Regions from separate parts of the Eubacterium limosum genome, predicted to be linked through region 1. Evidence: riboswitches for the same ligand, from Rfam matches in the RefSeq annotation. Region 1 holds a riboswitch; each other region holds the start of a gene.
What was found. Region 1 has a riboswitch for cobalamin ahead of B2M23_RS07010 (energy-coupling factor ABC transporter permease). Riboswitches for the same ligand answer to the same signal wherever they lie in the genome.
Positions count from the first base shown of each region.

Region 2: linked by a shared signal. The riboswitch ahead of nikB (nickel ABC transporter permease) and the one ahead of B2M23_RS07010 (energy-coupling factor ABC transporter permease) in region 1 are both predicted to bind cobalamin.
Region 3: linked by a shared signal. The riboswitch ahead of hemA (glutamyl-tRNA reductase) and the one ahead of B2M23_RS07010 (energy-coupling factor ABC transporter permease) in region 1 are both predicted to bind cobalamin.
Region 4: linked by a shared signal. The riboswitch ahead of B2M23_RS09700 (ABC transporter substrate-binding protein) and the one ahead of B2M23_RS07010 (energy-coupling factor ABC transporter permease) in region 1 are both predicted to bind cobalamin.

Region 1 is NZ_CP019962.1:1,502,797-1,508,571, reverse strand. Features, by position in the region: gene B2M23_RS07015 (leucine-rich repeat domain-containing protein) at 1-770, opposite strand, end outside; cobalamin riboswitch at 1,188-1,317, shown strand; gene B2M23_RS07010 (energy-coupling factor ABC transporter permease) at 1,482-2,234, shown strand; gene B2M23_RS07005 (energy-coupling factor ABC transporter substrate-binding protein) at 2,236-2,556, shown strand; gene B2M23_RS07000 (energy-coupled thiamine transporter ThiT) at 2,926-3,600, opposite strand; gene B2M23_RS06995 (L,D-transpeptidase family protein) at 3,809-5,464, shown strand; gene B2M23_RS06990 (DUF5131 family protein) at 5,755-5,775, shown strand, end outside.
Region 2 is NZ_CP019962.1:483,362-489,136, forward strand. Features, by position in the region: gene B2M23_RS02210 (ABC transporter ATP-binding protein) at 1-245, opposite strand, end outside; gene B2M23_RS02215 (ABC transporter substrate-binding protein) at 274-1,842, opposite strand; gene nikC (nickel transporter permease) at 2,165-2,983, opposite strand; gene nikB (nickel ABC transporter permease) at 2,984-3,952, opposite strand; cobalamin riboswitch at 4,059-4,238, opposite strand; gene B2M23_RS21650 (hypothetical protein) at 4,287-4,412, opposite strand; gene B2M23_RS02225 (M14 family metallopeptidase) at 4,473-5,447, shown strand; gene B2M23_RS02230 (heavy metal translocating P-type ATPase) at 5,560-5,775, shown strand, end outside.
Region 3 is NZ_CP019962.1:2,431,636-2,437,410, forward strand. Features, by position in the region: gene B2M23_RS11500 (GntR family transcriptional regulator) at 1-1,320, opposite strand, end outside; gene B2M23_RS11505 (helix-turn-helix domain-containing protein) at 1,967-2,308, shown strand; cobalamin riboswitch at 2,510-2,692, shown strand; gene hemA (glutamyl-tRNA reductase) at 2,859-4,115, shown strand; gene B2M23_RS11515 (precorrin-2 dehydrogenase/sirohydrochlorin ferrochelatase family protein) at 4,112-4,696, shown strand; gene hemC (hydroxymethylbilane synthase) at 4,693-5,775, shown strand, end outside.
Region 4 is NZ_CP019962.1:2,095,674-2,101,448, reverse strand. Features, by position in the region: gene B2M23_RS09710 (sodium-dependent transporter) at 1-600, shown strand, start outside; gene B2M23_RS09705 (hybrid sensor histidine kinase/response regulator) at 646-2,079, opposite strand; gene B2M23_RS21750 (hypothetical protein) at 2,076-2,732, opposite strand; cobalamin riboswitch at 2,923-3,100, shown strand; gene B2M23_RS09700 (ABC transporter substrate-binding protein) at 3,214-4,191, shown strand; gene B2M23_RS09695 (FecCD family ABC transporter permease) at 4,181-5,212, shown strand; gene B2M23_RS09690 (ABC transporter ATP-binding protein) at 5,209-5,775, shown strand, end outside.

The DNA.
Region 1 (5,775 bases):
GAGCCCTCAAAACAATGTACGGTTACATCATTTCGGTTAAAGAGCCACTCGCCCACTTCATCGGGGTCGTGTCTTATTTCAACTGTTTTTAAATTAGGGCATCCATGAAACGCCCATTTTCCAATGATTTTTACACTTTCTGGCAGCTTTAGCGCTGTGAGCTTCTTACATTTCAAAAAGCCGGATTCATCAATAATCTCCAGACTCTCCGGCAGCTCCAGCTGCTGGAAACTGCAGTTTACAAAGGCTTCCTTGCCGATATATTTCAAATTTTGCGAAAACCGGATGGATTCCAGGCTTTTGCACATGTAAAAGGTTCTGAAGGGCAGCTTTTCGACGGCGTCCGGAAGCTCGATATATGCCAGCTTATCGCAATTGTAAAAGGCATTTTCCCCAATTTGTATAAGCTGTTTTGGCAGTGTTATATGTTCCAGCCCCCGGCAGAATTTAAAGGTGCGGTCTTTTATGGCGTGTATGCCCTCGGGAATCTCGAGCGTTTGTATCCTTCTGCACTCCATAAAGGCGGCTTCCCCCAGCAGTTTAAGTCCTGAGGGCAGACTGATGGCTGAAAGCATTGTGCATCCCTCAAAGGCATGGCCGCATATTTCCTTAACCGATTCCGCTATTCTGACTTCCTTCAGCTTCGTCAGATTTTTAAAGGTATTAACGCTGATCCGTTCAAAGCCCTCCGGGATATTGACGCGTTTTATGTTTGTCTTTGTCAGATCTTTTTTTGAAAAAGTCTCGATTCGTTTTGTACGCTCACTCATTATTCTCTCCAAAATCACATCTTTTATCAGGCTTTCCAGTACACCGCTTTTATTTTAACGGCAGCCGGACTTATATAAGCTTTTACAATATTCGCACGGCCGATATGCCGTAGTTTCAACAAAGCGCTTTCGTCTTTTAAATCGTCATTTTAATAATCGAGCTTATTCTAATGCACTAATTATATTTAAAGAGCTATAAAACCCAACATCAGAACCTATTGTAGTCTGTTTTTACGATTTTTTCAAATAAACGAAAATATTTTAAGGATATTCATATTTTTCTCTTATACTTTTAATCCAAACACAAAAATACATATAGGGGGTATGTGTATAGCTTAATCTATTCTTTTTTAAAAAAATTCAACTTTATCCATTGACATTATGACATAAGGTGTTATAATTAAAAGCGTAGTCGGTTCTCCGGCACACTTTAATGGTTTCCATCATAAGCGATGGTTAAAGCATAATTGGGTGTAAATCCCAAACGGTCCCGCCACTGTGAGACGCAAGTCGAGTCAGGATGCTGATCATTAAAACTGTATTACATTTGGTTACGAGGAGATAGCTGAGTGTCTGGACGAAATTAAAAGGTTTCAGGATTCATTATTTCGTACTTTCACCGCTTATCTGCCCGATAAGCGGTTTTTTCGTGCTGCTGCGCAGCCTGCTTGAATCGTAGCCCGGTAAAATTCATTTTTCGAGGAGGTAAAAATGACAAAGAATCAAAGAAGGATTGTCACACTGCTTGGCGCGTGGGCGCTTGTATTCGGGATTGTACCCGCCGCAAACGCAATGCACATTATGGAGGGCTACCTTCCTGTGGGGTACTGTATTGCATGGGGTGTTATCTGTATTCCATTTTTAGCTGCTGGTTTTTTCTCGATCAAAAAAACCCTGACCGGCAACAGAAGATCCATTACGTTATTGGCCATGGCAGGCGCTTTTATTTTTGTTATTTCATCACTGAAGATCCCATCTGTAACAGGCAGCTGCTCCCACATGACAGGTACAGGCCTTGGCGCCATCTTGTTTGGACCGAGCGCTGTCAGTATTCTTGGCATTATCGTTTTATTATTTCAGGCCATTCTGCTGGCCCACGGCGGATTGACAACGCTGGGCGCAAACACTTTTTCAATGGCAATTGCCGGTCCCTTTGTCTCTTTTGGTATCTACAAGCTCTGCCAGAAAATGAAGGTTAACCGTAAGGTTGGCGTTTTTCTGGCCGCTGCACTGGGGGATCTGTTCACTTATTGTATTACCAGTATTCAGCTGGCGATGGCTTACCCGTCTGAACAGGGTGGTGTAGCCGCTTCTGCGGTAAAATTCCTGGGGGTTTTTGCACCGACCCAGCTGCCGCTTGCTATTATTGAAGGGATTTTAACGGTTATTATCGTTATCGCTTTAGAAACGTATGCAAGCCCGGAACTCAAGTCCATTGGTTTTTTAGCATCGGAGGAAGTGTAAAATGAGTAAAAACAAAAAATTAGTGATTGTTCTTCTCGTAATTGTCGCTTTACTGGTTGTCGTACCTCTATTTGCCCTCCAGGGCGCTGAATTCGGCGGTTCTGACGACGCAGGCAGCACAATGATCGAAGAGATTCAGGGCGGCGAATATGAGCCCTGGTTTACGCCTGTGCTTGAAACTATGATCAACGGTGAGCTTCCTGGTGAAGTGGAATCCTTGATCTTCTGTCTCCAGACTGGTATCGGCGTCGGTATTCTGGCTTTCTTTATGGGCCGTTTGGTTGAACGGAAAAAGCTCGGCAAGGAAGAGGCTGAGCTGTAGACCTTGTTTTGTACAAATAAATAAACAAAAATAAAACACGCCGTGCAAGCGTGTTTTATTTTTTGAAAGTTATCTTCTGTTTATATAATAGACTAAACAACTCCAGCAAAAAACATTTTCCTTTTATTCTCCAGTTTATCCATACTCTTGTCTCTTTTCGTCTTGTTTAGTCTTGTTTATGAATGGCGCACCACCGCCCCCACTACTGCCTGTCCTACTGCCTGTCCTAGTGCCTGTCCTAGTGCCTATACTACCGCCTGTACTACCGCACCAACTGCCGAGATGTTTTCCCAGTAAAATCCCCTCACATTCCGCGCTCATTAAGTGTAATGCTGATGGTCAGGAAGCAGACTGATCTTATACAAAGGATTAAATATCCGCAATCCGGCGAACACGGGCCAGCCCCTTCGATACCGATGGAACCGCCAGCAAAATCATTGTCAGTGCGCCCTCCGAGAAAATATAGACAGCATTATATACCATTGAATAGGGCAGTGCCCCCCAGCCTTCCCAGGCCATGGAGCCAAAAAACAGCCAGCCGGACAGCACAGCAAATACGTAGCGGCCGCAGATTCCAGCCAGGTACCCCTTTATGAGTCCGTGCTTTGACTGACTGAAAAAGCCAGACAGGCCAAGCGCACCAAAGGCAAGTACATAATCGACAAGCACCTGCAGAGGATATAGAATATAAGGGTCGATCACCATCTGCAGAATGCCATAAGCGATTGCCGCCAGAACCCCTGTCTTGGGACCGTACCAATAACCTGTCAGCGTGATAAAAAGCATACTGAACAATGTTACAGAACCGCCGGTGGGCAAATGAAAAATCTTAATATTCGATGTGACCACCGCCAGAGCAATGGCAGCGGCACAAAAGGTCAGATGCCTGGTGCTGATCTGGCGGTGTTCGTTTTTCCCGGCAACAAGCGATGCAATGACCAGCACAATTGCCATCAGACCGATAAGCACCGCATATCCTGCACCTGTCGGCATATAGCTTACACCACCGTCAGCCGTTACAGGCTTTATAAAAAATTCCAGCATGGTTCTTTACCTCCAAATATGCAGTATTCTAAATTACAAATCTGATTTTATTATACGTTTCGTCAAGTAACGCTGTCAACCAGCGTCTGACGATAAAACGATTCTTAAAGTTCATAGAAGGGCTTAATATTCACAAATTAAAGATTTACCTTTGCTCAAAAAAATGATAAAATCAATTATATACTGCAAAAAAAGAGGATTTAATCTTATGGATGAAAAGAATTTACAAGATCAGCGCGAGGAGCGTACCCCCGAAGAGCAGGCGATTGAAAACGCCTCTCTTTTTGAGCGTCCCGTCCCCCCGGAAGATGAGGTCATCATTGATGAACCTGCTGCGCCGGAGGCCCAGGAGGAAACCATCATTGATCCGCCTGAGCCGCCAGAGGGCGGAACTGAAAATGATGACGATGCGGCCGGCGAGGTTCTCACCTTTGATGATGACAGCACTGCCGATGATTCCTTTGACGGCGGGGAGCCGCCGGATTCTAAAGAAAAGAAAAGCCATAAAAAGGTCTGGATTGGCATTGGTGTTGGGATTGGCATTATCCTGGCCCTTTATCTTGGCTTAAGCTTTTATTTCAGCACTCGTTTCTATTTTAACACTACCATGAACGGTTTCAATGTCACTGGCAAAACCGCCGCTCAGGTGGATGAAGAAATGCAGCAGAATGCCGCAACACACACGCTGACCCTCAAGGAACGCGGCGGAAAAACCGAAACAATTGCCGCCGATCAGGTTAATATGCGCTATATTTCTGACGGTAAAATTTCCCAGATGTTAAATGACCAGAATGCTTTTGCCTGGCCGATGTCTCTGGTGCCGTCGGGTCATCAGGATCTGGAAGCGACCTTCAGCTACGATGACACTCAGCTTACCAATGCACTGAACCAGCTTCAGGCTGTATCTGGGGCGGATGTCGTCAAGGTGGCCAATGCTTATCCTAAATTTAACGGTACAAGCTACGTGATTGAACCAGAGGTCACCGGCAGCGAGCTGGACCCTGCCAAGCTCAAAGAAGCCGTGAAAAACGCTATTTTATCCGGTGATACCGAGCTGGATCTGGAAGCGGCCGGCTGCTATAAAACGCCTTCCTTTACCAAGGATTCTTCCAAGGTTAAGGCCGCCATGGATACTATGAACAAGTATCTGAACGCAGCAGTTACCTATACCTTTGGCAACGCAACAGAGGTTCTTGATAAAAATACCATTAATACCTGGCTGGCTGTGGACGGCAATATGGACGTCCAGTTCAATCAGGATCTCATGACCACCTATGTGGCCAATTTATCGGATAAATACGATACCTACGGCATTACGCGAAGCTTCCAGACAAGCGGCGGCGGAAATGTCAGCATTGCCGGCGGCGATTACGGCTGGCTGATCGACCAGGATGAAGAGGTCGCTGCCCTCATTCCAATTATCCAGGCGGGACAGCCTGTAACCCGTGAACCGGTTTACGCACAGACAGCCGCAAGCCATAACTCTCCAGACTACGGCAACACCTATGTTGAAATAAGCCTTGGCGGACAGTACATGTGGTTTTATAAAAACGGCGGTCTAGTCGTTGGCACTCCTATTGTTACAGGAAGCCTGAGCGGTGGGTTTGCCACCCCAAGCGGTGTCTACGGGCTTGATTACAAGGCAATGAATGTTACTTTAAAAGGCGAAGGTTACGCCTCACCGGTTACCTTCTGGATGCCCTATGCCGGCGATATCGGGATTCATGACGCCTCCTGGCGCACGGATTTCGGCGGCAGCATTTATGTAAACAGCGGCTCACACGGTTGTGTCAACACACCCTACGCAGCTGCTCAGGCCATCTATAACGGTATCGAGGACGGTACCCCTGTTATTGTCTATTAATGCGGTTAAGGCGGTTAAGGCACCTGAGAGACGAAGCCTTTTACCTAAGGAAGAAAAAAGTGTCCTGCGGGCACTGCCCTCACAGGGAAGCGCTTCTTCACTAAAGTGGATGTCTGATCTCGCCAGTGTCCGGCTATTCCGATCGTGCGGCACAATTCCTGGCCGTTATCCGCAGCGCCTGGACCTTTTTGCTTATCTGGATAAAAGGCGCAGTCTCGGGCTACGCCGCTTTTTAACAGCCTGTGGCGTTCCAAAACGGAACGCCTTTATTATTTTAGAAGGAGGATCCTATGTCGATCACCTGGAATCCC
Region 2 (5,775 bases), 1.0 Mb from region 1:
CGCAGGTCCCGCCAGTCCTCCGGCGTTTTCTGGAGCAGGGGCTCCTCATCAAAAAGAATCTCGCCGCCGGTGACCCGCCCATTTCCCGGCAGCAGGCCGAGAATGGAGCGGATTACCGTGGTTTTTCCGCTGCCGCTCTCCCCCACAACACTGATGATCTCATGCTTTTTCATGTGCAGGTCAAAGTGCGCCACCGCCGGCGGTTTTTCACCGTACTGTACGCTCATATCCCGGATTTTCAGCATCTTTTTCTCCTCTCATTAGCGCGCCTGCCTACTGCGCCGGCTTGATTTCCTTGGTCAGCCAGTAATAATCGGCTGGCAGCATCTCGACGCCGGTAATCTTCTTGCTGGAAATAATGTTGGTTTCCGGATAAGCGTAGAAGACGCTGGCCGCGTCGTTCATGATAAGCTGCTGGGCACGGATGACCAGCTCACGCCGTTTGGCGGTGTCAAACTCAGTGGACAGCTGGTCTAAGACCGCGTCGACCTCAGGGTTGCTGTAGCCGGCTGTGTTGGCGTTTTTGTTTTCATCGGTATGGGTTTTCCAGTATTCCTTCAGGTAGTTTTCCGGGTCGCCGGTGTTGGCTGTGATGACATTCCAGATCAGCAGGTCGTACTCGCCGTTTTCCTGCATGTCCAGCAGGGTGGTATACTCATAGGTTTCAACCTTCACGTCAATGCCGATCTCCTTCAGGTTCGCCTGGGTGGCAGTAGCCAGAATGGGCAGCTCGGCGCGGCTGTCGTAAATGACATACTGGAGGGTCAGGTTCTGGCCGTCCTTTTCCACAATGCCGTCGCCGTTGGTGTCCGCGTAGCCTGCCTCAGCCAGCAGCTGTTTAGCGCTTTCCAGATTGTAGGCGTTCTCGTCCTTCAGGGTGTCAAAGCCGTAATCCAGAGACGGCGGGATCGGGGCCTTCCCGGCCTCAAAGGTGCCGTGGAGCAGGTTATCCGCATAGGTCTGGCGGTCCAGCGCACGGATGACCGCCTGGCGCACCTTCACGTCTGCCAGCGGCCCGCGCTGGTTCATAAAGGAAAGCACTGTCCGCAGCGACGCAATGCTGTTGATGTCAAAGGACTCGCTGCCCTCAAACAAAGCTAAGTCACTGCTGCTGATATTGACTGCCATATCCACCTCACCAGACTGCAGCGCCATGGCGCGGGTGTTGGCGTCGTCGATAACCTGGATATTCACTTCATTGTAAGGCACCTCGCCGTCCCAGTAATTTTCATTTTTTACCACCACGCATTTTTCCTTGTCAAAGGACTTAACCGCGTAAGGCCCGGTACAGATTGGCCCGTCGGTGGCAAAGGTGCTGGTGTCTACGGTGGTGTCCACGATCAAAAACAGCGGGTCGGCCAGGCAGCCCGGCAGCCCCGGCGTGGGGCTCTTGGTCTTGATTATGAGGTTTGAGCCCTCCGCGGTCATGGCGTCATACTGGAAAAAGTCCGAGCTGGCGCGCTTGCTCATCTCAAAGGTTCTCTCCAGCGACGCCTTGACCAGGTCAGCGGTCAGGGCTGTGCCGTTTGAAAATTTGACGCCGTCACGGATTTTGAAGGTCCAGGTCAGGTTGTCGCTGCCCAGCTCCCAGCTCTCCGCCAGCCAGGGCTCTGCGCCCATCTCATCGTTGAATTTAACCAAGGTTTCGCCAACGCCGTAGCGCATGACCACCCAGCTGAAATACTGCTCCGTGGGCTCAAGCGTATCCGCAAAGCTCGTCACTCCAATATTCAGCTGCTCCGAAGACCCCGAAGCGCCCCCGCTGCCGCCGCAGCCGGATAAACCCGTGGCCGTCATGGCCAGAATCGCCACTGTCAATACTAATTTTTTAAACTTACTCATTTTATCTCCTTTCATATTCATATGAAAATTTAATTAACAACAACATCAGACTGTCAAAAAAGTTAAAAGGCAACGGCAGAGTTAAAGTAAGAAGCTCTTTCAATGGAAAATTGAGAATGGAAAATGGAGAATGAATGAACTCTTTTTCTAACGAAAAAGCGATTCGTACAGCGGCCTGCGGCCGCTATTCTACTCAAAATGCGCAGCATTTTGTTCCTGTAATTTTCCATTCTCAATTCTACATTCTCCCTTAACTGGCCTCTTTTTAACGCTTTGTCGCTTGCTGATAAGTTTTTTTGACACGTTGAATATTTTACGCCCTCTAATCCTGCCGCGGATCCAGAATATCCCGAAGCCCGTCGCCCATCAGGTTAAACACTGAAACCACAATAAAGATGGCGATGCCCGGAAACAGCATGAGCCAGGGCGCGGTCTGCAAATACTGCCTCCCCTCGTTGAGCATCAAGCCCCATTCCGGCGTGGGCGGCTGTGCCCCCAGCCCTAGAAAAGAGAGCGCTGCCAGCTCAAGCATCATGGTGCCCACGTCCAGTGCCGCGGTCACGATCATTGTCGGAATAATGTTTGGCACCACATAACCGCCCAGAATATGGCCAGTCCTCGCCCCTGTGACCACCGCCGCAGAGATATACGTGCTGTTTTTGATCTTGAGCACCAGGCTCCGGCTGAGCCTGGCGTATTTTGTCCAGCTCACCACAGCCAGGGCAATGACCGTGTTAAACAGGCTCGGGCCCAGCATCCCGGCAATGGCAATGGCTAAAACCATGCCCGGGAAGGCGATCATCATATCCGAAAGCCGCATGATCACCGCGTCCGCCGCGCCGCCGAAATAACCGGCGATCATACCGAGAAGGGTCCCGGCCGCAAAGACAATGACCACCAGCGTCACCGTCATTTCCAGAGACGCCCGTGTCCCGTAGATAATTCTGGACAGCTCGCAGCGGCCCAGCTGGTCTGTTCCGCAGGGGTACTCGGCTGACGGTGCCCGGAGGGCGTTCTGCATCACAGCCTCATAGGGGTCATGGGGCGCGATCCACGGCGCAAACACTGCGGTCAGCACAATGGCCGCTGCCAGAATGCCGCAGATGGCAAAAAGCCTGTTCTGCCTGAAAAAAGCCTTCATCTACGCCTTCACCACCTTTCTTTTAGCCTCGCGGTGCCGCTCCCGCAGTCTGGGGTCCAGATAGCCGTAGGAGAAATCCACCAGCAGGTTAATGACCATGTAAATCAGAGCAATCCAGATTACATAGCCCTGAACCAGAGGGTAATCCCGAGTGGCAATGGCGTTGACTGCCATCTTGCCCAGGCCGGGCCAGGAAAAAATAATCTCCACCACCGCTGTGCCGCCGAGCAGCGAGCCCAACGACAGGCCCAGCAGCGTGACCAGGGGCAGCATGGCGTTTGGCAGCACCTCCCGCCACAGGATGGCCGACTCCTTAAGGCCCCGGGCCCGGGCGCCGGCCACGTAGTCCTGCCGGAGCTCCTCCAGCACCGCGGTGCGCACCTGCCTTGTATATTTGGCCGACATGGCAATGGCCAGTGTGACTGCCGGCAGCACCAGCTTCATAAAGCCTGTGCCCGAGGTGGCAATGGGAAACCAGTTCAGTTTAAGGCCAAACACGTACAGCAGCACCAGACCGATCCAGAACCCCGGGAAGGACACACCGGCAAAGGAAAGCCCCCGCACCAGGTAATCCGGAAATTTATTCTGATAAACCGCTGCCAGAATTCCAAGGGGGATGGAGATCACAAGCATGAGGATCAGCGACGCGGCCGCCAGCTCCAGGGTCGGGCCAAGGCAGTCGAGCAGCACCGCGCTCACCGGAGCCTTTGAAGAATAGGATGTTCCCATATCCCCGGTCACAAACCCCTTAAGCCAATTTCCATACTGCACCAGAAATGGATCATTAAGGCCCATCTGCTCCCGGGTTTCTGCCAGCAGCTCCTCAGACGGCACCGTGCCGCCCTCCACCAGCATCAGCTCCGCCGGGTCGCCGGGCGATAAATAGGTCAGGCAAAAGGTCAGAAAGCTGATGCCAAAAAGCACCAGTACGATTTGCAGCAAACGGTTAACAAGCTGTTTCGTGTTCAAGAAAAAAATCCTCCTCTGTCAAAATGGCAATACGGGTAAAAAACCGAAACGGAGAATGAAAGGAAAAGGACATGAAAATAAAGCCCTCCTATCTACCGTAAGAATACTTAAAACAAAAATACAAGCAGGTCTCCTGACTTAAGTTCTTTGTATGTCCACGCCTTCCCAAGGCTGCGCCTCAGTGACATTTTGCGGACAACTCCCTATTACAGTGACGGGATCGTACCGGATTCGCACCGGTTTCTCTTTTAATCCCCGATCGGGAACTTGTATCTGGCATGATTAAATTTTTTAAACAAAGATTTCACTGTGGTAAACTGTGAAATTGCTTAAATTATACTGGACTTTTACGCACTTGTCCAGTCTTTTTTAAAAATTTCAGCAATAATTTTAAACGCATACCCCCACCCGGTATGTTTTTTACTTTTATTTTTTTCTGCTTGACATTGGTTTTCATCATGCCTTATACTCAAGGCAATCGGCTTAAATCAAATCATTTCAAAAACGAAAGGAGTCCGCAATGGAAAAAAACCTGTCAATCGGTACACTGGCCGCCGCCCCCGGCGAGAAGGTCCAGGGCATGCTGCCCATCCCCCATACCGAAATTGAGGTGCCCGTCACCCTGATCAACGGCGCGGGCGGCGGAAAAACCGTCCTCGTCACCAGCGGCATCCACAGCTGCGAATACGTCGGCATCGAGGCCGCCATCCAGCTGGCCGGCGAGCTGGACCCCGCGAGCCTGAGTGGAAGCCTTATTCTCATACACCCCGTCAATGTCCCGGGCTTTGAGTCCCGCTACCCCACGCTCATTCCCCAGGACAATAAAAACCTCAACCGCGTTTTTCCCGGCACCCGGGAAGGAACCCTGGCCGACCGCGTCGCCCATTTTTTTGAGTACAGCCTCTATTCCCAGATTGATTTCTACATCGACCTGCACTGCGGCGAAATTTTTGAAGACCTGACCCCCTACGTGTATTACGTGGGCGCAGCGGACAACGCTGTGTCCGAGGCCGCGCGCCAGGCCGCCCTTCACGTCGATGTGCCCTATATGGTCAAATCCACTGCCACCACCGGAGCCTACAATTACGCCGGCGTGCTCGGCATTCCCAGCATTTTGCTGGAACGCGGCTGCGCAGGCCGTTTTACCCAGGCAGAGGTGGACGCGGATAAAAAAGATGTCCTTAATATCCTGAAACACCTGGGTCTGCTGCAGGGCGCCCCCGAGCTGCGTCACCGCCCGGTCGACCTGACCGACCTGGTCTACCTCATGCCCGCACGCCATGGCCTCTGGTATCCTGAGGTGAAAGCCGGCGACCTTATCGCCAGAGGTCAGCGCCTCGGCGTGGTCAAGGATTATTTCGGCCATGTTCTCGACACCTACTGCGCCGAATACGACGGCGTTGTCCTGTACCAGTCCGCCACCCTCTGGACCGATGATTTTTGCGAGCTCATCACCTACGGTAAATTTGCGGAAACAGCAGGAATGGTGCGTTAATTTTTGTTTTACCCCTTGACAAACCGCCTCAGGACAGTTAATATTAACATATGAACAATGATTCATATGTTTTATTCATCATATTTTAATCTAACTTTCCGAGGAGGCCATCATGGCAACAAAAACTTATATACTCGAGCACCTGGGGTGCGCCAACTGCGCTTCAAAAATCGAGCGCAAAATCGCGTCCCTGCCCGGTGTCAGCGAGGCCAACATCGTCTACGCGACCAAACAGCTCCGCCTCACTGCCGAAGATCCAGACGGGCTTTTGCCGGAAATGCAGAAAATCGCGGTTTCCTACGAGCCCGATATTCTCATTACCGAGCGG
Region 3 (5,775 bases), 930 kb from region 1:
GATAGCCTTTGAGAGCTTGTCCATATCGCCGTATAAAAGGCGGTCGACACGGTCATAATCATCATTACTGACAAAGGTTTTAAGAATGACCCCATAAGCCAGTTTGATTTTCAGATGCTCGTAAATATTCTGTATGGCCGGGGACTGGATTGATGAGATTAGAATATCGGTTAAGGCTGTTGTGATGCCGCGGCTGTAGCGTTTACTTTCCAGAAGCTCAAGAATATGTTTTTTGTCCTTTTCGCTCATGGATTTGAAAGCGTCAAAGGCGATAGCCTTACATGAATAGCGCAGAATCTGGAGACTGCTCAGGTATTCGTCCAGCTGGCCAAGGACTTCCGGGGAATGAGAACGCTCAAAAACGATTTGGGTGCCCTTTCCATTAAAGGTTCTGGTCAGGCCGAGGGAATTCAGGATAGACAGGGCTTTTCGGACGGTAACTGGTGAAACGCCATAAACTCTGCGCAGTTCGGATTCGGAAGGAAGAAAATCGCCGGCTACATTGCCGGATTTTTCGCTCTCCCACATAATATCACTGGCAATCCTCAGATAAAGCGGTGTCGGAGCATTGTCGATAAACCAGTTAAAACTTTCAGCTTCAGAAGGCGCCGCCGGTGCGTTCACCATATAGGCCGCATCAAAGCGCTGGCTGATTTCATTAAAGCCCTGAAGCAGTAAATGATGAAAATGTTTGAAATTCTGCTTAGCGGCATGGTCCAGCAGTTCTTTGTACCATCCTTTGATGGTGTCTTCTGAAAGATCTTCATGGAGCGTATGGCCAGTAATACTGCTGTGAATGGAGTCGATTCGGACAAAATCGCAGACCTGTTCAAAAAGTTCGATGATAAAAGGATTTTCTGTTCTTCTCAGGATATTCCGGATGAAGCGGCAGTGAAAAGCAAACAATTCGATCGGGTTGGAAGAATCCAGATTGTCGGTCATTTCGTAAAGGGTCATATAATCCTCACTGTTGCATTTAGAAGCGCCGTGTGTAATGATGCTGGGTAAAAGGATAGAAAGCATCCGGTATGTATCACTGATGCCGTGACACCGGTTTTTAAAGCGTTTTTCATAAGCTGCGCGGTGCTCTGGCAGGCGGCTGTCAAAGATAACCTGAGCATTTTTACCGTGGGAGCAGAAAATAAGATTGTTGTCCTGCAACAGACGCAGGGCCTTTCGAACGGAATTACGACTGGCACCCATTTGTTTGCTGATTTTAGGTTCAGATGGCAGGGTATCACCCAGTTTTAATTTGCCGTTGTAAATATCATCCTCAATCTTTCTGCAAATAAATAGATACAATGGAATTTCTTTTTTCAAAATACAATCTCCTTTGGGGGTATTTTAATAGTATAACATCATTTAGTAAAAATCACATTTAAATTGAGAAAAAATTATAAAGAAATTCTCTTTTGCTTAACCTTTACCATATCGGAATTAGATGTAAGAGCCTCAAAATGAGGTGTACCCATTTTGAAGAGAATTAAACATAGAAAAAATATTTTGATGGTAGTAGAATACTGAAAATATTCTAAAATGGGTTTTTCACATTGTGAATTCGGGTAAAAATAAAAAAACGAATAAAAAGGATATAATTGGTTGAATTAAAATGATAACTTCAATTGCAGATAAAAAGTTTTTAAATAAAGAGATTGCTTTGACGGGAGATTCGATTTATAATAAAGTATATATATTGGGAAAACTAAATAAAAATTGCGGCATCCGGAAAGTGCTGGCACACTTATCCGGCTTGCGCAGGTGCACAACCACCATACACAACGGCCCTGGGGGGCACGTACCGCATTACTTATTATAGGCTATTTTTGTGCTAAAAACAAGAGGACACCCTATAAATAAGTGGGCTTATTTGTGTTAGCATTTTATAAAAGTGTCATATAACTGTGCATGGTTGGTTTAATCCTGCACAGTTTTTTATTTGGTTTTCCCTGAAATTTAGGAGAAGACAATGGAATCAAGGTTAGATCAAAAGGCAATTGGCCAGCGTATCCGGCAGCGTAGAACTTTTTTAAATATGAGCCGCGAGGATTTGGCGCGAAAAATAGGGATTACACAGACTTTTTTAACGGACATTGAGCTGGGAACCAAAGGCTTTTCTCTTAAGAGTCTTGAACGTTTCTGCGAAGCGTTAAAAATGTCTTCAGACAGCATCCTGTTTGGCAAAAGCCTGGATGAGAAAGAAAAAAACACTGCATTGCTTGATATTCTAGAGCATTGCCCTGATGAAAAAAAGGAATACGCAGAAAGAATGATGATGCTCTTTTTAATGAGCCATGAAACAGAAAACTAGCGTGAATGTGTAAAATGACCGGACTCTGGAAAAAGAGACCGGTTTTTTATTGCCTGTAATCCGATTACAGAAAATATGTAGAATATTCGGTGAAATTGGCAAAAAACTGCTTATTTCCCATAAAAAGGGGTAGCGTCTGAGTCAGATTGGTGATATAATTGGAAACGAAAATTGAATAGGAAAGACTAATGTAAAATCTGTTTTGGATTCTTTCGTTTTTGCTCCGGTAAAAACAAAGGATAAAGGGAATCTGGTGAAAATCCAGAGCGATCCGGTCACTGTAATTCGTTAAGTCTCCTTATGATGCCACTGGAATGAAAACCGGGAAGGCGAGGAGAATATAATGCGATGAGTCAGGAAACCTACTAAACAGAGTGCTAATAATTACCTCCAGGGAAAAGGGAACTTAGTAACGTTAATTTAATTGTGGTATCCGCAGTAATCAGCGTGGATAAATAATTCTGTTGACAAACCTCTTTTTTTACGGAGACGTAATGAAGAGGTTTTTATTTGTTTTGAATGAATGTTTGATTGAAGGAGAAGGATTGAAATGAAGTTAGTTGTAGTGGGGATCAATCATAAAGACACACCTCTGGAAATCAGGGAAAAGGGTGCTTTTATCAAGCGGACCGTAAAAGAAGGTATTGCGAGCCTTCTGGAAGAGGCGTGTATCGAAGAGGTGATCATTCTTTCTACCTGTAATCGAAGCGAAATTTACGTGGCGACCCGTGACGTGGAAGCAGCAGGCCGGGCGCTGAAAAATTTTTATATCGAGGAGAAATCCAGGGAGCTGGAAAATTATCTGTTCTGTGAAAAGGGCAGAGAGGCCATCCTGCATCTTTACCGGGTAGTGACAGGGCTGGATTCGATGATTCTGGGTGAGGATCAGATCTTAGGACAGGTAAAGGATGCCCTTGAATTATCCCAGTCTGTTCACGGCTGCGGGAAATATTTAACCAAGGCTTTCAGAGAAGCCGTCACCTTTGCCAAGAAGGTTAAAACCGTTTATAAAATTTCCGAGACCCCGCTCTCCCTGAGCTCGACAGCGGTTAAGCATGTTAAAAGAACCTATGAGGACTATGCCGATAAAAAGGTGCTGATCATCGGTTCTGGAAAAATGGGGCTTCTGGCGCTGCGTTATATGGCGGCAGAGGGCTTTAACAGCGTCTATATGACCAATCGTACCTATCATCCGGGGGATGAGTACCGTGATATCTATGAGGGCGTCAACATGATCCGCTACGAGGACCGCTATGAAGCCATTGAGGATATCGATGTGATTATCTCAGCAACAGCCTCACCCCATGTGGTTTTAAAACGGGAGCTCATGCCAGAGCGCAAAAAGCCGCTCATGGCCATTGACCTGGCACTGCCAAGAGATATTGAGGAAGCCATCTCGGAAATGGACAGAGTCGAGCTGCTGACCATTGATAATTTTAAGGACATCATTGATGAAAAAATGCACTACCGTGAGCGAGTGGCAGAGAAGATCGCCCTCGAGATCGAAGAGGAAATCGACGGACTCATGGTCTGGATTACCAAGTCCAAGGTAGATAACATGGTGGCACATTTTAACCAGGTTTCCGGACAGCTGGCAGACGAAACCATTGAGATTCTCAACAAGCGCTATCAGTTTGAGGGGAAGGACAAGGAATTTCTTGAAAAAATTGTCCATTCAAAATTCCGTGAAATGGTGATGCCGTCCATCAAACAGCTGAAAACACTGGACAGCGAGGACGATATACTGCGCTTTGAGAAAACACTGGCCTTTTTATTTTCAGGCGGCAATGCGGAGGCGGCTCAATGAAAGGGCCGATTCTGCTCAACTTTAAAGGGAAAAAGGCCCTTGTGATTGGCGGCGGAAAGGTAGGGATGCGGCGCGCGGAAACCCTAGCCGGGTATGGGTGTTCTGTGACCTGCGTGGATAAAAACATGGAGGTTCCAGAAAAGCCGGTTGAGAACATCCGTTATATTAAAGCATACTGCCGGATCGAGACAGCCCTTGACGGCATGGATCTTGTAGTGGCGGCGACAGACCAGCGTGAGCTGAACGCCCAGATTCTTGAGAGCTGTAAAATACGCGGCATCTGGTGCAACGTTTCAGACGACCCGGAGCATTCTGATTTTATTTTTCCCTCAGTGGTAAGGCGGGGAGACTTGACGATCTCGGTCTGTACCGACGGCGCCAGTCCAACGCTGACTACCCAGATAAAAAGGGAACTGGAAGAAAAATACAATGAAAGCTACGCAGAGCGTCTCAGTCTGCTTAAACAGCTGAGGCTGCATATATTGAAAACAGAAACCTCACCGGAGGCAAAAAAGAGACGGCTCAAGGAGCTGACAGCGTTAACCATTGAAGAATTGCAGAGAGAAGTGGAGAAAATATGAAAATAATCGTAGGCTCAAGAGGCAGTAAGCTGGCAGTGGTCCAGACAAACTGGCTTCTTGAGGAATTAAGAAAAGCAAACCCGGAGGTCGATTTTGAACTCAAAATCATCAAGACAAAGGGCGATAAAATTCAGCACAAAGCCCTTGATAAAATTGGGGATAAGGGTATTTTTACCAAAGAGCTGGAGGATGCCCTCTTAAGCGGTGAAATTGATATGGCCGTTCACAGCATGAAGGATATGCCTTCTGCATTGCCCGAGGGGCTGACACTTTCTGTGCCGCCCATGCGGGAAGACCCGAGGGATGTGCTGTTGACACCGCATAAAATAAGCGCTGTCCAGGAGCTGCCCGAAAATGCAGTCATCGGTACTGGAAGCAAACGCCGGATTTATCAGCTGAAAAATATCCGAAAAGATTTTGAAGTGGTGGGAATCCGCGGAAATATTGATACCCGTATCCGGAAAATGAAAGAGCAGGGACTGGATGGCATTATTCTGGCGGCGGCAGGCCTTAAACGCATCGGCGTTTATGAGAGCGAGGATTATACCTGCCTCCCACTTGAACCATGCCAGTTTGTATCGGCGCCAGCCCAGGGGATTCTGGCAGTGGAAATCCGTGAGGATAACGAAACCGTCAAGGCACTCATGGAATCTGTCAGTAACCCGGTTACCAAGGCGCAAATGACAGCGGAACGCCAGTTTTTGATCAGCTTAAACGGCAGCTGCCATATCCCTATCGGAGCATACTGTGATGTGGAGGGTGAAAAATTGACCCTTTACGGACTTTTTGGCAACGAAGACGGCACGATTCTATATAAAGGACAGACAGAGGGAGCCCTGGGCGAGGAAGCAAAAATGGGAGACCGTCTGGCAAAGGAACTGAAAGAAATGGTAGAAGCAGAAATTAAGCCGGGCACGGTCTATCTGGCTGGCGGCGGCTGCGGTGATAAGGGACTGATCACCGTCAAAGCCATGGAAAAATTAAAAACCTGTGACGCGGTGGTTTACGACGCGCTGGTCAATGAGGAATTCCTGAAATGGACAAAACCAGAGTGTGAAAAGATTTATGTCGGCAAAAGA
Region 4 (5,775 bases), 590 kb from region 1:
CTTGATACGGCTGTCGCCATTATGTCCGGGTTGATTATTTTTCCAGCCTGTTTTGCTTTTAACGTTGCGCCTAACGAAGGCCCTGCCCTTATTTTTGTGACACTTCCCAACATTTTTAACGAAATGCCCATGGGCCAGGTCTGGGGTGCTCTGTTCTTTGTGTTCATGAGCTTTGCCGCACTGTCAACCGTTATCGCTGTGTTTGAAAACATTATTTCATTCGCCATTGACCGCTGGGGTTTTAGCCGAAAAAAATCCGTTTTGATTAACCTGGTTGCCATTATCCTTTTGTCCATGCCTTGTATTCTGGGCTTTAATGTACTTTCAGGCTTTCAGCCGCTGGGCCAGGGTACCGGTATTCTCGATCTTGAGGACTTTATCGTCAGTAATAATCTTCTGCCGCTGGGCTCTCTTATTTATCTGCTGTTCTGTGTATCTAAGAAAGGCTGGGGCTGGGACGCTTTTATTAATGAGGCCAATACCGGCAACGGCTTAAAATTTCCAAAAGGTATCCGTTTTTATGTAACTTGGATTTTACCTTTTGTCATTCTCTTTATCTTTATTATGGGTTACCTAAATAAATTTGGCGTTGCACTGTAAAAAACAAGACCACTCTTTATCACAAGAGAGTGGTCTTTTATTTGATTAGTTGGATTTTTGATCCATCCATTTTTCCAACACTTCAAGCAGACGATCCATTTCGATGGGTTTTGCCACATGGTCATTCATACCGACACTTCTTGCTTTTGCGGCGTCTGAAGTGAATGCATTGGCTGTCAATGCAATAATTGGAATGGTCTTTGCATCCTTACGTTTTAAATGACGGATTGCCAGGGTCGCTTCATAACCGTTCATAACCGGCATTTGAATGTCCATTAATATGGCACTGTAATCCTCCGGCGCTGACTTCTCAAAAGTCTCCACTGCTTCCTCCCCATTGGTAACAGCATTAACCTCTATACCGTACATTTTAAGCAGCTCCACAGCAATCTCACGATTAATCTCATTGTCCTCTGCCAGAAGTACTTTCTTCCCATAAATTTCATCTGTAAAAACCGTATCTTTTTCATGGTTTTTGCGTCTGCCGCCATCTCCAGATTCAGACGGTCCAGCCAATGTGTCATGGTAAGTTTCATCCTTCACACACACTTCAAAGGGAACAGACACAGTAAATATACTTCCCTTTCCCTTAACGCTTTCCACACTGACCGTACCATTCATCATGCGGACTATATTTTCTGTAATCGCCATTCCAAGGCCAGTCCCCTGCATCTTACTGATCTGGTGATCCTCAGCCCGAGCAAAAGGATCAAATACCTGGGGTAAAAACCCTTCAGATATCCCAATGCCGTTATCAGTACAGACAAACTCATACTGGCTTTTTTTAGGATTTGGTGAGTATTGTTCACTGATTTTCAGTGATATCTTCCCACCTTCGGGCGTATACTTGATGGCATTGGAAAGGAGATTCATCAAAACCTGCCGCAAGCGGTCGCCATCTGCAATGATATTTTCATGCTTAACATTTTCAAGGCTGATCTCAAAATGCTGTTTTTTTTCATTAACCAGAGGCCGGCACATATCTGCTACTATATCGGTAAGTCCTTGTAAATTAATGGGCTCTAATGTCATGTTAACTTTGCCACTTTCAATTTTTGACATATCCAGTACTTCATTAATCAGGCTGAGCAGATGCTGGCTCGATGAACTGATTTTATTCAGGCAGTCTCGGATCTTGTCTGGAGCATCAAGATTCGCCTGCGCAATTTCCGTCATCCCCATAACCGCATTCATTGGCGTCCGGATGTCATGAGACATAGCTGAAAGAAAATTAGTCTTTGCCGCATTGGCCACCCTTGCTGTCTGATAGGCTTCATTCAATACCCTGCGCTGTATCTCCTGTTCCTCCCGTTCCTTTGTAATGTCAATGCCAACACTGTAAAAGGACTCAATGCCATCCCAACTTTCTTCGCCGCTGACATAACTGTAGGTCATTGTAAGAATTTTAATTTTCCCATCATGGGTTATAACCCGCCCTTCAACAGCCGTAGACATACCGCTTTCTTTCGAATTGTTCATGATTCTGGCCGCACGCCCAATATCATCTGGATGTACATAATTGCACGGGAGTGCATCTCATCTTCAAACTGCTCCTTCGTATAGCCGATCAATTCCAAAAAATTACCGCCATACCATAAGACGGTTCGCATATCTCGGGCGTCTACCCGGGCGAACCCTCCTGGAATAGTTCTCAGAATGGCTTCCCGCTCCCGTTCTTTTTTCTCGAGCTTATACTCTGTACTAAAATTATCATGAGATAGCTCGAGACGGCATCTGCGCCCCTCCCAATCAACAATCCGATCCTTGAGCATAAATTTACGCCCTAAAGACGGATTATAAAAATCCCATTCATAAAATTCATCTTCCGTCAGATAGGCATTAGTACAAAATGGACAGGGACTGGTCCTGCACTGTATAACCTCGTAACATTTACGTCCAATCACTTTCTCATTCGGAGCCCCAAGTGTCTCATAGGAAGTCTTATTAATATACAACAGCTCATAAGTCTCCATATCCGCAATATATGCATTGCCGGCATATTCATCCAGCATCCATCTAAAATACCCGGCTTTTTTCTCTAACAACCGATTTTCTTCCATTATTCGGTGATACTCATCAGGTGATAACAACACTTCAGCACTTGTAGCTTCTTCAGTTTTCTGATCCTTCATAAGTTTTCCTCTCCCTTTTCCTTGTACATCTATACTATCGAAATCAGCGTTTTACGCTGCACTATTTTACAAACGCATGATCATATTATATCATATTTTCAAGATAAGACCCAGAGAGGCAATAATTTTATTCACAAAGCCGCACTGCGTTGACACACGTTCTAAAACGTGCTAAAATTAAAATAACTAAATAAATATTCAATTTCAAGGTGCTTATACACGTAAGAGAATAGGGAAACCGGTGAAAATCCGGTACGAACCCATCACTGTAAGCAGAGACAACGCCCATCAGGCCACTGAAAATATTCGGGAAGGCGGGCCGCGGAGGATCTGTAAGTCAGGAGACCTGCCTTGAAAGCTGTTTTGCCTGGGGTATCGCGTAAAAACAGTACCGTTGATCACTGGTTAAATGGGAACCGGTCAGCAAATGCTGACCGGTTCTTTTTTAATACTTTTCATTAATTTAAAAGGAGACAAAGAGATGAAAAAATCACTAAAAACCAACCTTTTGAGCCTGACACTTTCCTTACTCCTGGCAGCTTCCCTGCTTGGCGGCTGTACCCAAAGCAGCACAGACAACGCCTCAAAGACAAACAGCAGCAGCACCGGTTTCCCGGTAACCGTAACAAACTACGACGGTACTGAGCTGACTATCAGTCAAAAGCCCGAACGCATTGCTTCTCTGACCCTGGGTATGGATGAAATGTTATTGGAAATGGCGGATGAAAGCCGCGTTGTTGGCCTCTCCGGCAAAAATGCTGACAATGAGGCTGTGTCCAACGTTGCAGACAAAGCCTCTAAATTCCCAAAAATCGAAAACAACATCGAAACTCTTTTAGCTGCCAAACCCGATCTGGTCATTGGCTCAAGCTGGATCAAAGATGAATTTTTGCAGCAGCTCAAGGATAACAACATCCCCTACTATGGCTATAAAACACCTGTTACTGTTGAAGAACAGGAAGCTATTATCCTGGACCTCTCCAAGGTGCTCGGCGAGAGCGATAAAGGCCAGTCCATTGTAGATGACATGAACAAACGCATGGATGAAGTTATCCGCAAATCTGAAACGTCAAAGGATAAAGATGTAAAGGTCATGGCCTACAACATGCATGGCAGTACCAATGCCAACAATACCATTTTTAACGACATTGTTCAAAAAATAGGGGCTGTCAATGTTTCTGCCGATGCTGGACTGGACGGCGTTGCCAAAATTTCCAAGGAAAAAATCATTGAGCTGAACCCACAGGTACTGATCCTTATGGCCTGGGAACAGGACGATCTTCAGGAATTCCAAGCCTTCGCCGATTCTCTGAAAACTGACGAAAGCTTAAAAAATGTAGATGCCATCAAAAATGGTCGCGTGTATACTGCCTCCAATCGCTATATGACTTCAGTCTCGCACCATATCATCGAGGGCATTGAATTCATGGGAGCGTCCGTATATCCTGATGTTTTCTAAAAGCAGAAAGACCTTATATGGACTTCTCATCCTTTTCCTCACAACAGCTTTTATCCTTTCCGTTGCCCTCGGCGCTGTCAGGGTCCCCATTGGAGAATCTATCCGGATTCTCATCAATGGCATAACACAGCATTCCTTTTTTGAAGTGGATAAAAGTTATGAAAGCATCATTTTCAGCGTTCGCCTTCCCCGGGTTATCATCGCAATCCTGGTGGGGGCTGCGCTGGCCATCTCCGGAACAGCCATTCAGAGCCTGTTCCGGAATCCTATGGCCGATCCTGGCGTTATCGGAATATCCAGCGGCGCAAGCTTCGGCGCCATTGTCGTCATCGCTTTGGGACTCAGCTCTGTCAGCCTTTATTTTACACCGATTTTTGCTTCTCTCGGAGCCCTTTTAATCGCCTATGTAATCTATCGACTTTCCTGCCGGGATCGGAGTGTATCCATGCTGACGATGATTCTGTCCGGCATGGCGGTCAGCACCTTTATTCGTGGAATGATCGCCTTTATCCTGACAGGACTAAACAATGACCAAATGAAAGATTACATGTTCTGGTCTGTTGGCAGCCTGGCGGACAGGCGTTGGGAACATGTTTTTTTAATCATTGTTCCTATTCTTCTCGGCATGATCCTCTTATGCCTGCGCGCTTCGGATTTGAACATCCTGTTGCTGGGCGATGAGGAAGCCCATTCTGTCGGTCTGAATCCTGGAAAAAGCCGAAAAATTATTTTGTTTTTATCCGCTCTTACCACAGCCATGGCTGTTTCAGTCAGCGGAAGCATCAGCTTTGTAGGACTTATTGTCCCTCATATGATGCGTTTACTGGTAGGCGCAGATAACCGGGTTCTGCTTCCTGTCAGCGCCTTTGCTGGCGCCATTTTCCTATTACTCAGTGATTTACTGGCCCGACTCATCTTTGCGCCTTCCGAAATCAGCGTCGGAGTCGTTACTTCCATATTAGGTGCTCCGTATTTTCTGTATTTGCTGAATAAAAGCCGAAAGGATGGAATCGCACTGTGAATTTATCATTATCCGTCAAGGACCTGTGCTTCAGCATTGGTCAACGTGAAATTCTGCACGATATTAATCTGGATTTTTTCAGCGGCGAATTTGTAGGGCTTATCGGCCCTAATGGTTCAGGAAAAAGCACCTTTCTCAAATGCCTTAATGGGATCAATACCTTTGAAGGACAGGTGCTGGTAAACGGCCAGTCTCTACATACCTTTGAAAGCAAGGCACTGGCCCGTGAAATCTCCCTGATGAATCAGGAAACCAGCATTACTTTTCCCTTCAGCTGCCGCGATGTGGTGTTAATGGGGCGATATCCTTACAGTAAAACTGCGCTGACAACACCGGAAAAGGATGCTGCAGCCGCGGACCAGTACATGAAAAAGATCGGGATCAACCATCTCCGAGACCAAAAAATCAATGCAATTTCCGGTGGTGAACGACAGCGGGTTCTTCTGGCAAAGCTTCTGGCACAGGAAACCGGCATCCTTCTGTTGGATGAGCCTATTTCCAGCTTGGACATTAAATATCAGGAAGAAACCTTTGGTCTGTTACGGGAGTTAAGTCAAAACGGA